Regions from separate parts of the Pelotomaculum sp. FP genome, predicted to be linked through region 3. Evidence: riboswitches for the same ligand, from Rfam matches in the RefSeq annotation. Region 3 holds a riboswitch; each other region holds the start of a gene.

Region 1 (3,206 bases), on a different contig from region 3:
GCTCACCACCTCAGCAGTATAAAGCTGCTTTTATTTTATTTCCCTCCGGCAGGGATCCTGCAGTTGTTTCTTAACTACTACCTGTAAGTAATAGTATAACACAATAGAACCATATCAAGTTAAAAATATAACTAATCTGAAATTTAATACAGATCGCACCCACATTGACTAGTTTTCATCCGCTACTGGCGCCGCGTTCTTATTTCAGTATTTTATCTTCTTCCAGGTCGGAGACGCCGGCTTCGTCAAAAGAAGCCATCTCCCGCATTATTTTCGTGGCAGCTTCAACCAGGCTCATGGTTAGAGCGGCTCCCGTTCCCTCCCCGAGCCTCATTTGCAGGTGAATCACCGGGCGCAGGTCCAACAGGTCCAACATAAGGCGGTGTCCCTGTTCACCGGACAGGTGGGAGGCAATCATATATTCGCGGGATTTAGGCTGCAGTTTGAAGGCCACCAGGGCTGCCGCGGTGGTTATAAATCCATCAATCAACACAGGCGTCCGCCTGGCAGCGGCCCCCAGGATCACACCGGCCAGACCGGCGATCTCAAGCCCGCCGACTTTTGCCAGAACATCCAGGGCGTCTTCCGGATCCGGCCGGTTTTTTGCGAGCGCCCTGGCTATCGCGGAAATCTTCAGTCTCATAACTTCGTCGTTGACCATGGTCCCGCGGCCGGTCGCCTCTTCAGCTGTATAGCCGCCAAAGGCTGCCAGGATAGCGCTGCTCGGGGTGGTATTGCCGATCCCCATATCTCCTGTAGCGAGGAGGCTGCTTCCCGCGTCAATCTCGGACTGGGCTACCTCTATCCCCACTTCCAGGGCCTGCACTGCCTCATCCCGTGACATAGCCGGGCCGGCGGCAATATTCCCGGTACCTGCCCTGACCTTGCGCTGTACAACACCCGGCAAGGCGGCGGGCGTGAGAACACCGACATCGACCACAACCAGTCTGGCAGCAGCGTGCCTTGCCAGAACCCCTATTCCAGCTACACCATTTACCATAGCCTGCATCATTTGGACGGTAACTTCACGGGGCGCTACGCTCACACCTTCGTCGACCACTCCGTGGTCCCCCGCCATGACGATAACCGATTTCCCCTGAACGCGGGGTTTGGCTTTGCCGGTAATACCGGCCAGGCGTATTGCCATCTCTTCCAGTACGCCGAGGCTCCCCGGCGGCTTGATTAAGCTGTCCAGCCGTTTCTGCGCCTCTTCCATGGCCTTGCGATCCAGGTCTCCAATTTGATTGATGGTTTGATAAAGCATTGTTTTTCAACCTCCCTAATATAGTTAGAACTTGGAATCAGCTGAGGAAAAACAAAAATCCACAGCCTCATCAGGCCGTGGATTTTACCATCATCCATCGGATACCCCTGCAAAGCAGGGTTCGTGGACACAACAGGCAGGTCTCCTGGCTCACATTCATCACACATCGCACCTTCCCGGCAAACTGCCAGTGGCAAACTAGCGATAGCGCTCCTGTTTACAGTGGCGGGACCGCTCAGGACTTAAACCTGATTCCCTATTCTCCCCAGCGGGCACCTGTTGGTTTAACACGGTAATAATTTTTATAAAGATTCAACTTTAGGCATATATATTCCTGCTGTGTAAGGCAGAAATATTTTCTATTTTTCAACCCACAACTTAAGCACCCGGCTGACCACCACCGCTGTTTCCGCACGGGTTGCCCCGTCCTTGGGCCTGAATAAGCCGCCTTCGCCCTGCAATAAACCGGCGCTGGTAGCTTTGGCCACCGCAGTCCTGGCAAAATCGGGAATTGCTCCTGTATCCTTATACTTTAGCTTTTCGTCTGTCTCCTGCAGCGCCAGCGCCCGGTTGATCATAACAGCCATCTCACTTCTGGTAATGCATGAATCCGGCCTAAAGGTACCGTCCGGGTAACCTGAGACGACTCCGTTGGCAACCGCGGCAGCGACAGCGCTGCTGGCCCAGTCTGGTATGCTGTCCTTAAAGGCCGGTAACTTTTCCACGGCCGGCCACTGCAGGGCTGATGACAGCAGCTTGACAAACTGAGCTCTGGTTACGGCCTGACCGGGTAGAAATGTGCCATCGGGAAAACCGTTGGCCACCCCGCGCGCCGCCAGGTCGTTGATGGCCGCTTCGGCCCAGTGCTTGCCGGTATCCTTGAAGGACGGAAGTCTCCTATGGTCATCCACCAGGACCAGTTGGCCAAACCCCCATACCCGGGCGCTAATTGTTTTCACCTCACCCTGGTCATCCAGCCTGGCAGGCTGCTCTTCCCATTTTTTAGTGGAATCATCCCACATCAGGATGGCCGGACGGCCAGTTATTGTACCGGGTTGATAATCCCAACTCAGCCACCAGGGGGCCTTGAGATCAGCTTTCTCCCCAGGCGCCGGGCTTACCGTTATTGCGCCGAGGTTGATGCAGTCCGCCGGCAACCCGGTAGTCTCAGCGGCATAAGCCAGCCTTATCGTGGCCGGCGCTGATACGCTTGACGCAGGGAACGTAACATGAATCCAGCTATCCAGTCCAGCAGATGATTCCTGCTCTGGAAGGGCCTGCAGTTCTACCCAGGACGGTTTAACAGTAACCGGTATCGATGTGCTCAACCCCTGGAAGGTGGCCTTAATTTCACCTTCAGCAACCTGATCTGTCGCGGTAAAGCTGCCATCCGCAATCTTACCTATTGAACCGCTGATGGTCCATGTGACATCCTGGAATTTTAAATCAAAGGTATCACCATAAATTGTATTCACCTTTGCCGACAGGGGAACCTTCTCCCCAGGCTTAACAGTAATAGCCGACGGTGTTACAGCTAAACTTAATAGTGACTCCGGCCCGACAACCTGCACATTCACCGAACTCTGTACGTTATCCAGCTTGGCCGTCACGGTTACCGTACCACCTTGCTTAGGTATTAAAACATTACCGGTAAAATCACCTGAAGGAGTTGCGGACCATTTTATGTCGGCTGGTTTAATACTTACAGGATTGTAGTATTCATCATACCCTTTGGCGCTAAATGAAGCTTGTGTTCCGGCAAGAGCCAACGACGGCCCGCTTACAGCCATGCCGTGCAAACTGCCCTGCGGCGCTGTCGAAAAAACGCCTATAGCATCTGCAACTGATCGCAAGGAAGAACCCTGTGGTTGATTGATCAGGCCGGCCTCGAAGTCACCCAGGCTCCGTGCGGCCATGGTGGTGGAACCACCACCGTCCAAAT
Region 2 (3,206 bases), on a different contig from region 3:
GGCTCAACGTCAATTCCCAACATCCTTCTAAAAATTTACTCAAGTATTGGTATCTCCGATTACCAGATGATGCTCTTAATCCAGCTGATCAGACTGCACGTGGAGGAAAAGGAGCTTTTTCCGTCCCCCGAAAAGCTGGCTGAATGCATGGAATCTGATCCAGCCAGGATTAGGAGGGAACTGGCTGGTTTGCTCGAAAAAGATATCATCTCGGTCAGCCGGTTCTATGACGGCACCCGCAACCTTATTGTGGAGGGGTATGATTTTGAACCCCTATTCTTAAGGGTCTCGGATATCTGGGCAGGCTTGCGCGCCCAGGAGATTGAGGAATCTGAAAAGCTGATTAAAAGTTCGGCCGGTTTAGGTGACAGCCGGTTTGATGTCCATACCGTCGACCTTATTTCCTTATTTGAGAATGAATTTGGACGGCTTCTCTCCCCCATAGAAGTTGAGCAAATCGACCAGTGGGCAAGTGAAATGGAGCCATTGCTTGTTGTTGAGGCGCTGAAAAGGGCGGTTCTGGGGGGTAAACACAACTTCAAATATATTAACACCATCTTGATAGAATGGAAAAAGAACAATGTCAGGACGCTGGAGGAAATATCCCGCTACGAGCAGGATTTTCAAAAACGGCGCTCCAGGCAAAAAAGCACAAATACCGGGACAAGCCCGGGTGGCGCGGACAATAATAACGATGCCAGGAAAAAGGCTTTCATCCGGACTCTTTATATCTAAAACATGACTTTTCTTAACAATATTTAAGGGATGCAGGTGATTGGGTGGGCTGCCAGCTGTGCGGTGACCGTGGCGTAATTATAATGGAGGAAGGGGCTATACCCTGCCGGTGCATGAAAGAAAAGGCAGCAGCAAAACTGTTAAAGGACTCCAGACTGCCTGTTAATCTTCAAAAATGCACATTCGAAAACTTCAAATTCAAATATTACGCTAAAAACTGTCTCGATCTGGTCAATGGGATATCTTACTATGAACTGGCTAAACATGCTTTTGAAGCGGCTCAAGGTTTTGTCAAAAGATTTTCGGCTGATCCCGGAGCCGACGGACTGCTATTTACAGGGCAGGTGGGAAGCGGTAAAACATTTCTGGCCTGTTGTATCGCCAATACCCTGCTGAAAGAAGGAAACTCAATTCTTTTTGCTGTGGTGCCTGACCTGCTGGATCAAATACGTTCGACCTATGACACGGGAAGAAATACTGAGGACCTTACCGAGTTTGACCTGTTGGATACGGCCAGGCAGGTGCCGCTCCTGATTTTGGACGACCTGGGGGCTCATAATTACACGGAGTGGACCAGAAATAAAATCTATTCAATTATCAATTACCGCCTCAACCACCGTCTTCCGGTCATCGTAACCACCAATATCAGCCCCGAGGACCTGGAAGGCTATCTGGGAGAAAGGACTACTTCACGCTTGCTGGAGATGTGCAAGCCCTACCGGTTTTTGGTGGATATGGACATACGCGCTATACAGCGCAAAGAAAAAGGTTATTAAAACCTGTAAAATATGAAAAAGAACAACGCGGACAGGTGCCCCGCCGAGGGGAGAATAGGGAAGACCGGGGAAATGGAAACTGGTTCCAAAAAGGTCCAGATCTAAGGAGCCGGCGCGGTCCCGCAACTGTAACCGGGAGAGTACGCCGCACTTTTGTCACTGGGTTAACCGGGAAGACGCGGCAACAAAGACCGGAAGCCAGGAGACCTGCCTGTCTGCTGCTCACCGCAGGCTTCGCTGGAAAGCCAGGGGTTTTTTTGACGCATATGAAAAGCCCCGTCTAGTTGACCGGGCTTTTATCATTTCTCCGGCTTGGTGCGGCCAACGGAGCTTTTGTCGCAAGGAATTTTAGTTCTTCGGCCGCATGGAGGAAGCTGTTATGAATGAACTGTTATGAATGAATTGGAAATATCCATGCTGAAGACCGGAATTACCACCGGCGCGTCAGCTGCAGCGGCGGCGCGTGCGGCGGCATTGCTGCTGTTGCGGGGTGAAACCAACAAAAATATTACCATTGTGAACCCTGAAGGAAACCTGCTTGAGGTTCCTGTTGAGAGTTTGGAACTGGACGGCTCCTGTGCCAGGGCTGTTGTAATCAAGCAGGGGGGGGATGATCCCGATGTAACCAGCGGCCTGCCTGTGGTAGCTGAAGTCGCTGTCTGTGCTGGCGGCGTTCATATCATGGGGGGACGAGGTGTCGGGGTTGTTACCAGGCCAGGCTTGCAGGCGCCGGTAGGCAGTCCCGCCATAAATCCCGTTCCGCGTAAAATGATTGTGGATGCCCTGGACGACCTTATTAGGCCAGGCTCGGGCGTAGAGGTTACTATTTCAGTCCCCGGGGGCGAGGAGGTGGCTCTCAAGACCCTTAACCCGCGTTTGGGGATTGTTGGAGGTATTTCCATCCTGGGCACCACCGGCATTGTCAGGCCGATGTCTGAAGAAGCTTTTAAAAAATCACTCGCTCCACAGGTTGACCTGGCTGTGGCCGCCGGCTACCGGAAGGTCGTCCTCACCCCGGGCCGGATTGGCTTCCGGACGGCGGTCGAACGGTATGGATTGCCTCGCGAAGCTGTGGTTGAAATGAGTAATTTTGTGGGCTACATGCTGGATGTCTGTGTCGACCGGGGCATTGAAGCAGTTTTATTATGGGGTCACCATGGGAAATTAGTAAAAGTCGCAGCCGGCATCTTTCATACCCACAACAGGTTGGCCGACGGGAGGATGGAGACCCTTGCCGCCTTCGCAGGTCTTTACGGGGCGCCGGCCGGTCTAATCAGCAAAATTATGGCAGCGGGTTCTGCTGAAGAAGCGTTGGGTTTGCTTAAAGAGAGCGGCTTCGCCGGAATATTCAATGCTATTGCGGCCAGGGCCAGTACCAGGGCCGAGGCTTATACCCGCACCCGGTTGAAAGCTGGTACGGTACTGCTGGGGTTGGATGGAACGATACTGGGTATGGACGAGTCAACTCGTTTAATTGGAAGGGAAATGGGATGGCAAAAATTGCTGTAGTAGGGGTTGGACCCGGTGGCAAGGAACATCTGACTCCGGCAGCCATACGGGCGGTCGCTGAGGCGGATGTCCTGGTGGGCGGGGAGCGCAGCCTGGCCCTTTTCAGCGGTCAACCGGGCGAAATTTTCACTATTAAAAACAATCTGCAGGAAATGATTGAGTATATCCGGGAGAGAATGGACGAGA
Region 3 (3,206 bases):
CACCTGGCCGTAGCCAACCAGTGGGGGGATTTCGGCAAGTTTTATGCCATTGGCGGCAGTCTCATTTACAGTTATTCCCGGTATCCGGAAAAAAGGATCAAGTCGGAGTCTCCTGCAGGAGGTGACAAGATCAACATCATGCGGCTGTGCGCTAAAGAAACCAGGGAAAAGAGGTTCCTGGAAAATATAGATTACGAAGTCCTGCTGTATATGGAAGGCGCTACCTGATCGATACATTTTTGCAGCGTCATTCCTTATTATTGAAAAACATTGTCGATCCGTATATGACGGCGGCAGCTTGATGCCGCATTCCTGTAATGGAAACTATAGACAGAATAATGAAAATAAAGTATAATGCAAATATTGAGAGCAATTCCATTGCCTTACATGGAATGAGTTGATTGTCAAACAAAATATTGGCAGGGAACCAGGTGAGAATCCTGGACGGTCCGGCCACTGTATGTCGGGTAGTAACTTCCAAAAAGCCACTGGAGTTGGTCCGGGAAGGCGGAAGCGGCGATGACCCGCGAGTCAGGAAACCTGTTCATTTAACATAGCGCTTTCCAGGGAAAGGCGCGTGATTTGACTGTCATATTTTTGACATCAAACTCCCGGTTTTTCTTTTGAAAGAGCCGGGATTTTTATTTACTGCGATTTAATTTGCGAGGAGGTATTTATGGTGGGTACATCGGATTTGCAAAAAGGATATGTGCAGGTGTACACCGGCAACGGCAAGGGCAAGACGACGGCTGCCTTAGGGTTGGCTTTTCGCGCCATGGGCCGCGGGCTAAAAACCTATATCGGCCAGTTTATGAAAGGACAAAAGTATTCCGAATTACAATCGGCGCAGATGTGCAAGCCTTATATCACAATAGAACAGTACGGCAAGGACACCCTTATCCATGTGCAGAATCCGCCTCTGGAAGAGGACGTCAAAATGGCCCGGGAAGGGCTTGAAAAAGCGAAAAAAGCCATGAATTCAGGTGAATACGATCTAATCGTTTTTGATGAAATAAATACCGCCCATTTCTTTCATCTCATTACCATTGAAGAAATGCTCGAAATCATTAACTCCAAGCCTGAGCGCGTTGAAGTAATATTTACCGGCCGATATGCTCCGCAAGAGATTGTTGACGCGGCGGACCTGGTAACGGAAATGCTGGAAATAAAGCATTATTACACCAAGGATGTCCCTGCCCGTGCCGGTATTGAACGGTAACAACTTTGCCCATAGATCTTTAGAATGGTATTGAAACAGGCCAGAATTTTACAGGCGCATGAAAGCGCCTGCGTTTGCGCGAGGGGAGGGGGGAAATTTTTAACGACAATTGAAAAGTGCGGAACAGGTTGCTTGTTGTAATCAAAGGGAAGACCGGTGCAAAGCCGGCGCGGTCACGCCACTGTATGGGTGATTGCCTCGAAATATGTCACTGGCAGGCATTGCCGGGAAGACTTCGAGGTGCAGATGACCCCGAGCCAGGAGACCTGCCTGTTCCAGATCACCAGATGTACCTACGTTTGATAGGGAGGTGATGGTTAAACTGCGGGTTGTAGTTTTTTTGCTGCGACCTGTACTATGTTTGGCATAATATCCCTATCCCGGACAGGATGGGGTTTTATATTTTTCAGCAATAGCCGGTTTAAGGAGGTGAAGATTGGCTTTATGAAGCGAAGTTTATTGATATCCAGTCTTGAGCCCGAGTTCGATGAGTTTCTCCTGGATTGTAATGATCACCTGGAAAAGATTGCGTTTACACCTCTGGAGGAACGCATCAGAGCTGAAGACCCCGCATTAATCAACGGCATTTCTAACCTAAAAGCTTTGATGGGGGAATTTGACTTTGATAAATATATTAATTCCTTGATCGGTATGAGCAGGCATGAGGATATAATGTTTTTAATTACAAAAAATGCCATGTACAAATCGGTGATTGAATTAAGGTTCGTCAAGTCAATCATTGAGAGTTTTGGAGCAAGCGGATGCAGGATTATGGTCATGCCCTTTTGATTCATCCAGAAAGACAGCGGATATTCAGTATAGAGTTTCATAAATAAATTGATTAGTTCTTGCAGCAGAAAGGAGTGAAGACAGCGGCTCAAAACCTGTCTTGATCAGACAGACATTCTTGCCGCTGAAGCAGCGCCGGCAAAAGGATGCGGGCAAATTTGCACCGCGTTGGCTAGGCCGGGGCTGCCGGGATTCATTTTCAGGACAGAGATGGTCCGCGAATATTATGCCAGGAGAGGATAAAGGCATAGAACAGAAAGAGACATGCGGGTCAAGCCGGTTGTTTGGCGAATTTCCTTACGCCCGCTATGAAGAATGGCGTAAAGCTGCCGAAAAGTCGCTCAAAGGAGCTTCTTTTGAGAAAAAGTTAATCAGCAAGACTTATGACGGCTTCGAAGTCCAGCCGATTTATTGGCAAAGCGATGTTGAAGATCTGCCGCATATGGGTTCATTACCCGGATTTCCGCCTTTCGTGCGAGGCAGCGCAGCTCTGGGCTATTTTTTGAAGCCGTGGGAGGTAAGCCAGGAGTTCTCTTATGGCGATCCGGTGATGTTGAACCAGGCGATCCGGCACGACCTGCAGCGCGGCCAGACAGAGTTTAATTTTTGGCTCGACTATGCCGGGCTGGCGGGCCTGGACGCTGACGAGGCCGTAAGCGAAGATGTCGGCCGTGCCGGCGTTTCCATTTCCAGCCTGGCTGACCTGGCCAGGGTGCTGGAAGGCATAGACCTGGAAAAAACACCTGTCTATATGCAGGTCGGCACGATGGGTTTGCCTGTTCTCGCGCTGTTAAGCGCTTATATGCGGCATCAAGGGAAATCTACAGAAAAGCTGCGCGGCTGTATCGGTATGGACCCGCTGGGCCTGCTTGTCCGTACGGGCGTCCTGCCTTATTCGCTGCAGGACGCTTATGACGCGATGGCCTGGACCACCGCCTGGGCCAGGGAACATGCTCCGCTATTGCAAACGGTTTTAGTTCAGGGGCATCCTTATCACGACGCCGGCGGCAGTGCAGTACAGGAACTGGCCTTCGCCGCGGCGACAGCGGTCGAATACCTGGGAGAGATGCAGGCCAGGGGAATACACGTTGACGACGCGGCTGCGCGGATGCGTTTTTCCTTTTCGCTGGGGTCGGATTTCTTTTTGGAAATCGCCAAGCTGCGGGCCGCCCGCCTGATCTGGTCGCAAATCGCGGGT
Region 4 (3,206 bases), on a different contig from region 3:
AGCGGGTCAAAGTCCGTGAAATTGGAGATGTGCGGTAGATTAACAACCGCTATATCAACCCAGCCCTGTTCTTCGACCAGTTCGGCACGGCTTCTATCCTCAGGTATGGTATCCTCCTCCTGAACCCTGAACCCCTGAAAATAAGGGACCACCCCGATTACCGGTTTACCGGTTTTCTCTTCCAAAAATTTCACCGCGGGTTGAAAGAGGCTGATATCACCGCGGAATTTGTTGATAATAATTCCGCGTACACGCGCGCGGTCGTCGGGAGCTATCAGTTCCAGGGTGCCTACTACTGAGGCCAGGGCTCCCCCTTTATCAATATCGGCTACGAGCAAAACCGGGGCTTGCGCCATCCTGGCGATACGCATGTTGACAATTTCGTGCTCCTGAAGATTGACTTCAGCCGGGCTTCCGGCGCCTTCGATCACCACCATGTCATTTGCCGCAAGCAGCCGGTTCAGAGCTCCTTCGATTATTGCCAGGGCTTTAGGCGCGTAATCCGTATGGTAACCCATGGCGGACAGGTTGCCCACCGGCTTGCCCAGGACCACCACCTGGGACGATGCGTGTCCGGTAGGTTTGAGCAGAATCGGGTTCATGTCAACAGAAGGCTCCAGACCCGCAGCTTCGGCCTGCACCACCTGAGCCCGCCCCATTTCACCGCCGTCTCTGGTGACAAAGGAATTCAGGGCCATGTTCTGTGACTTAAAAGGGGCGACACGGTAACCGTCCTGTTTAAAAATGCGGCAAAGCGCAGCAACCAGAACGCTCTTGCCTACGTGTGAAGCTGTTCCCTGAATCATGATCGTTTTGGCCGACATAATCAATCACTCCATTTTTGCTCTGCCAGCGACTTTATCTCCAGAGGAAGCCCGGCTATTGTTAAGTAGACCTGGTCCGCCTTTGAGGCCAGAAGCTGATTGACCTTTCCTGCCAGATCCCGGAACGTCCTGCTTAAGGGATAGTCCGGAACCAGGCCCAACCCGACTTCGCTTGAAACGATAATCAGGTGGTGGCCCTGGTGAATCGTTTCGGCTGCGGCTTGAGCCTGCCCAAGGATATATTCCTGCTTTTCAGCAGTCGCAGCTCCGCAGCGTGGCAGGTTTTCTGCCAAAAGAAGATTGGTAAGCCAAAGGGTGGCGCAGTCCAGAAGAAACACATCGCCCTGCTTTCCATTTTTTAAAACCCCAAGGATATTTGTCGGTTCTTCGAACGTGAGCCAGGATGCAGGCCTTCGTCCCTGGTGCAGTTTGACCCTTTCAGCCATTTCCGGGTCTTGTATTGTGGCAGTGGCAATATATTTAACAGCCCCTCCAAGCCGTGAAGCTATGTTCTCAGCCAGCTCGCTTTTACCGCTGCGGGCTCCTCCCAATACCAGGATAAGTTTACCTTTCATAATCCACCAGCCGATCAATACTTTAAATGGGCTTACCATAGTAAAACCCCGCCTCCTTAAAGGAACGGGGTTTGTGTAAAGCAATTTTACCCGCCGTCCCCTTTACCTCGAAGGAAGTCCGGTCGTTACCCGCAGGCAGGTATCCTGGCTTCCGTTTACCCGCATTTACTCCCCTTTAATAAGCCTGGCCGGGCATTAAAGCGCTGTGCGCGTAACCGGTTACAGTGGCGGGACCGCTCAGGTATCGCACCTGATTCCCCAATTACACCCAAAAGGGCGACTGCGGCAATTTAATTTTTCATATTCCACATCATCTACCATTATCCTGCAGAGCAAGAACTATTTATCATGTAATAATATCCTTTACCTTTTTAACCAATTCTTCGATCAGGTGCGGTAACGGCTCAGCCTTTAAGCCGACAATATCAATGCCGGAGCGGCTAAGCGGCAGGAGCACCTTGCGGGCGGGACTGGAAGCAATGGCTTCCGCCATTTTGGGAGTCAACTCACCCAGCATGGCATTTGGAAAAAGAATGCTGATTGGCCCGACAATGATGTCAACCCGTAAGGAATTGTAGAGCACGGCATTTTCGCCGGTTGCTCCTTCGTTGGCGCCTGCCCGCAACATCACGGAAGTGGCCAGAGCATTGGTTCCGAGGGCCAAAAACTCAATATTTTCAGGTAATTCCCGGCGCAGTCTTTCAGTAAGGTGTTTGCCTATACCTCCGCCCTGCCCGTCAATCACGGCTATTCGCACCAAAACCGCCGCCATTCATAATATTTGTAATATATAGCATTATACCATATATGACCAAAAAAAAGACCCCCCCGGGTCTATTGCTTGTCGATTAAACCTTAATCAAGGCGTATTATGCTAATACTAACAATTATTGCCATCCTGTGTATATATCTGTGGATAGATTATTTATTTGCGAAAATTTTGAGAGGCGCCATCCTGAAGTTTTGACTCCAACTCCACTATCTGCCTGTTTTTATGTAATAACCGTTGGGCATAGCGATAATTGTTATGTTGAAGTTTACGATTTTCCCTTTCCAGGCGGGATAAAAATCCAGCTTTATCCTTTTCAATTTTTTCAATCAAGTTCATGAGTACTCTCCGGCTTAACCTGAGCTGTTCAACTTTTTCCTCAAGCTCAAGGACCCTATCCCTTAAGAAATCAACATCCATCCTTTCTTCCACGGCGGCATCTCCTCACCAGGTGTTTCGATCCTAGTATATGCCGGCTTGAAGGCTAATAGACATTTGAGCAGGTTCCCTCACTAAGTGATTGCTAAAGGAAATTAAAATTTTGACCAATCCTCTGTACTGCCTCAGCCAGCATGATTTCGTCTTTGACCAGGGCAATCCTGACGTAACCCTCTCCCATCTCACCGAAAGCGATACCGGGAATAACAATTATGCCGGCTCTTTCCAGCAGGTCGGCGGCAAAATGGCTGGAGGAAGTATACCCGCGTGGAATTGGCGCCCATAAAAACATGGACGCGTTGGGCTTGGGCATCTGCCAACCCAACTTGGCCAGTCCGTCAACAAGCACATCGCGGCGCCTCTGATAGGTACGCGCATTCTCTTTGACGCATTCCTGCGGACCGGTCAGGGCTGCTACAGCAGCTTCCTGGACCGCAAAAAACACTCCGTAATCAATGTTGGATTTGACCAGGGCCAGATTGGATATGGCCTTTTCATTGCCTACGGCAAAGCCGACCCTGCAGCCAGCCATATTGTAGGTCTTGGAAAGTGAGTAGAACTCAACCCCCACTTCCTTTGCGCCGGGGACTTCCAAAAAGC

What was found. Region 3 has a riboswitch for cobalamin ahead of Psfp_RS05595 (hypothetical protein). Riboswitches for the same ligand answer to the same signal wherever they lie in the genome.
Region 1: linked by a shared signal. The riboswitch ahead of cobT (nicotinate-nucleotide--dimethylbenzimidazole phosphoribosyltransferase) and the one ahead of Psfp_RS05595 (hypothetical protein) in region 3 are both predicted to bind cobalamin.
Region 2: linked by a shared signal. The riboswitch ahead of cbiD (cobalt-precorrin-5B (C(1))-methyltransferase CbiD) and the one ahead of Psfp_RS05595 (hypothetical protein) in region 3 are both predicted to bind cobalamin.
Region 4: linked by a shared signal. The riboswitch ahead of cobU (bifunctional adenosylcobinamide kinase/adenosylcobinamide-phosphate guanylyltransferase) and the one ahead of Psfp_RS05595 (hypothetical protein) in region 3 are both predicted to bind cobalamin.

Annotation. Positions count from the first base shown of each region.
Region 1 is NZ_QFGB01000063.1:16,613-19,818, reverse strand. Features, by position in the region: gene cobT (nicotinate-nucleotide--dimethylbenzimidazole phosphoribosyltransferase) at 200-1,264, opposite strand; cobalamin riboswitch at 1,382-1,559, opposite strand; gene Psfp_RS18035 (S-layer homology domain-containing protein) at 1,624-3,206, opposite strand, start outside.
Region 2 is NZ_QFGB01000008.1:80,260-83,465, forward strand. Features, by position in the region: gene Psfp_RS05150 (DnaD domain protein) at 1-735, shown strand, start outside; gene Psfp_RS05155 (ATP-binding protein) at 819-1,511, shown strand; cobalamin riboswitch at 1,528-1,741, shown strand; gene cbiD (cobalt-precorrin-5B (C(1))-methyltransferase CbiD) at 1,905-3,020, shown strand; gene cbiE (precorrin-6y C5,15-methyltransferase (decarboxylating) subunit CbiE) at 3,002-3,206, shown strand, end outside.
Region 3 is NZ_QFGB01000009.1:70,116-73,321, forward strand. Features, by position in the region: gene Psfp_RS05585 (carbon-nitrogen hydrolase family protein) at 1-228, shown strand, start outside; cobalamin riboswitch at 378-563, shown strand; gene Psfp_RS05590 (cob(I)yrinic acid a,c-diamide adenosyltransferase) at 677-1,219, shown strand; cobalamin riboswitch at 1,328-1,508, shown strand; gene Psfp_RS05595 (hypothetical protein) at 1,664-2,008, shown strand; gene Psfp_RS05600 (methylmalonyl-CoA mutase family protein) at 2,109-3,206, shown strand, end outside.
Region 4 is NZ_QFGB01000010.1:81,239-84,444, reverse strand. Features, by position in the region: gene Psfp_RS06130 (cobyric acid synthase) at 1-824, opposite strand, end outside; gene cobU (bifunctional adenosylcobinamide kinase/adenosylcobinamide-phosphate guanylyltransferase) at 827-1,438, opposite strand; cobalamin riboswitch at 1,516-1,698, opposite strand; gene Psfp_RS06120 (DUF3842 family protein) at 1,746-2,156, opposite strand; gene Psfp_RS06115 (translation initiation factor 2) at 2,325-2,588, opposite strand; gene Psfp_RS06110 (LL-diaminopimelate aminotransferase) at 2,692-3,206, opposite strand, start outside.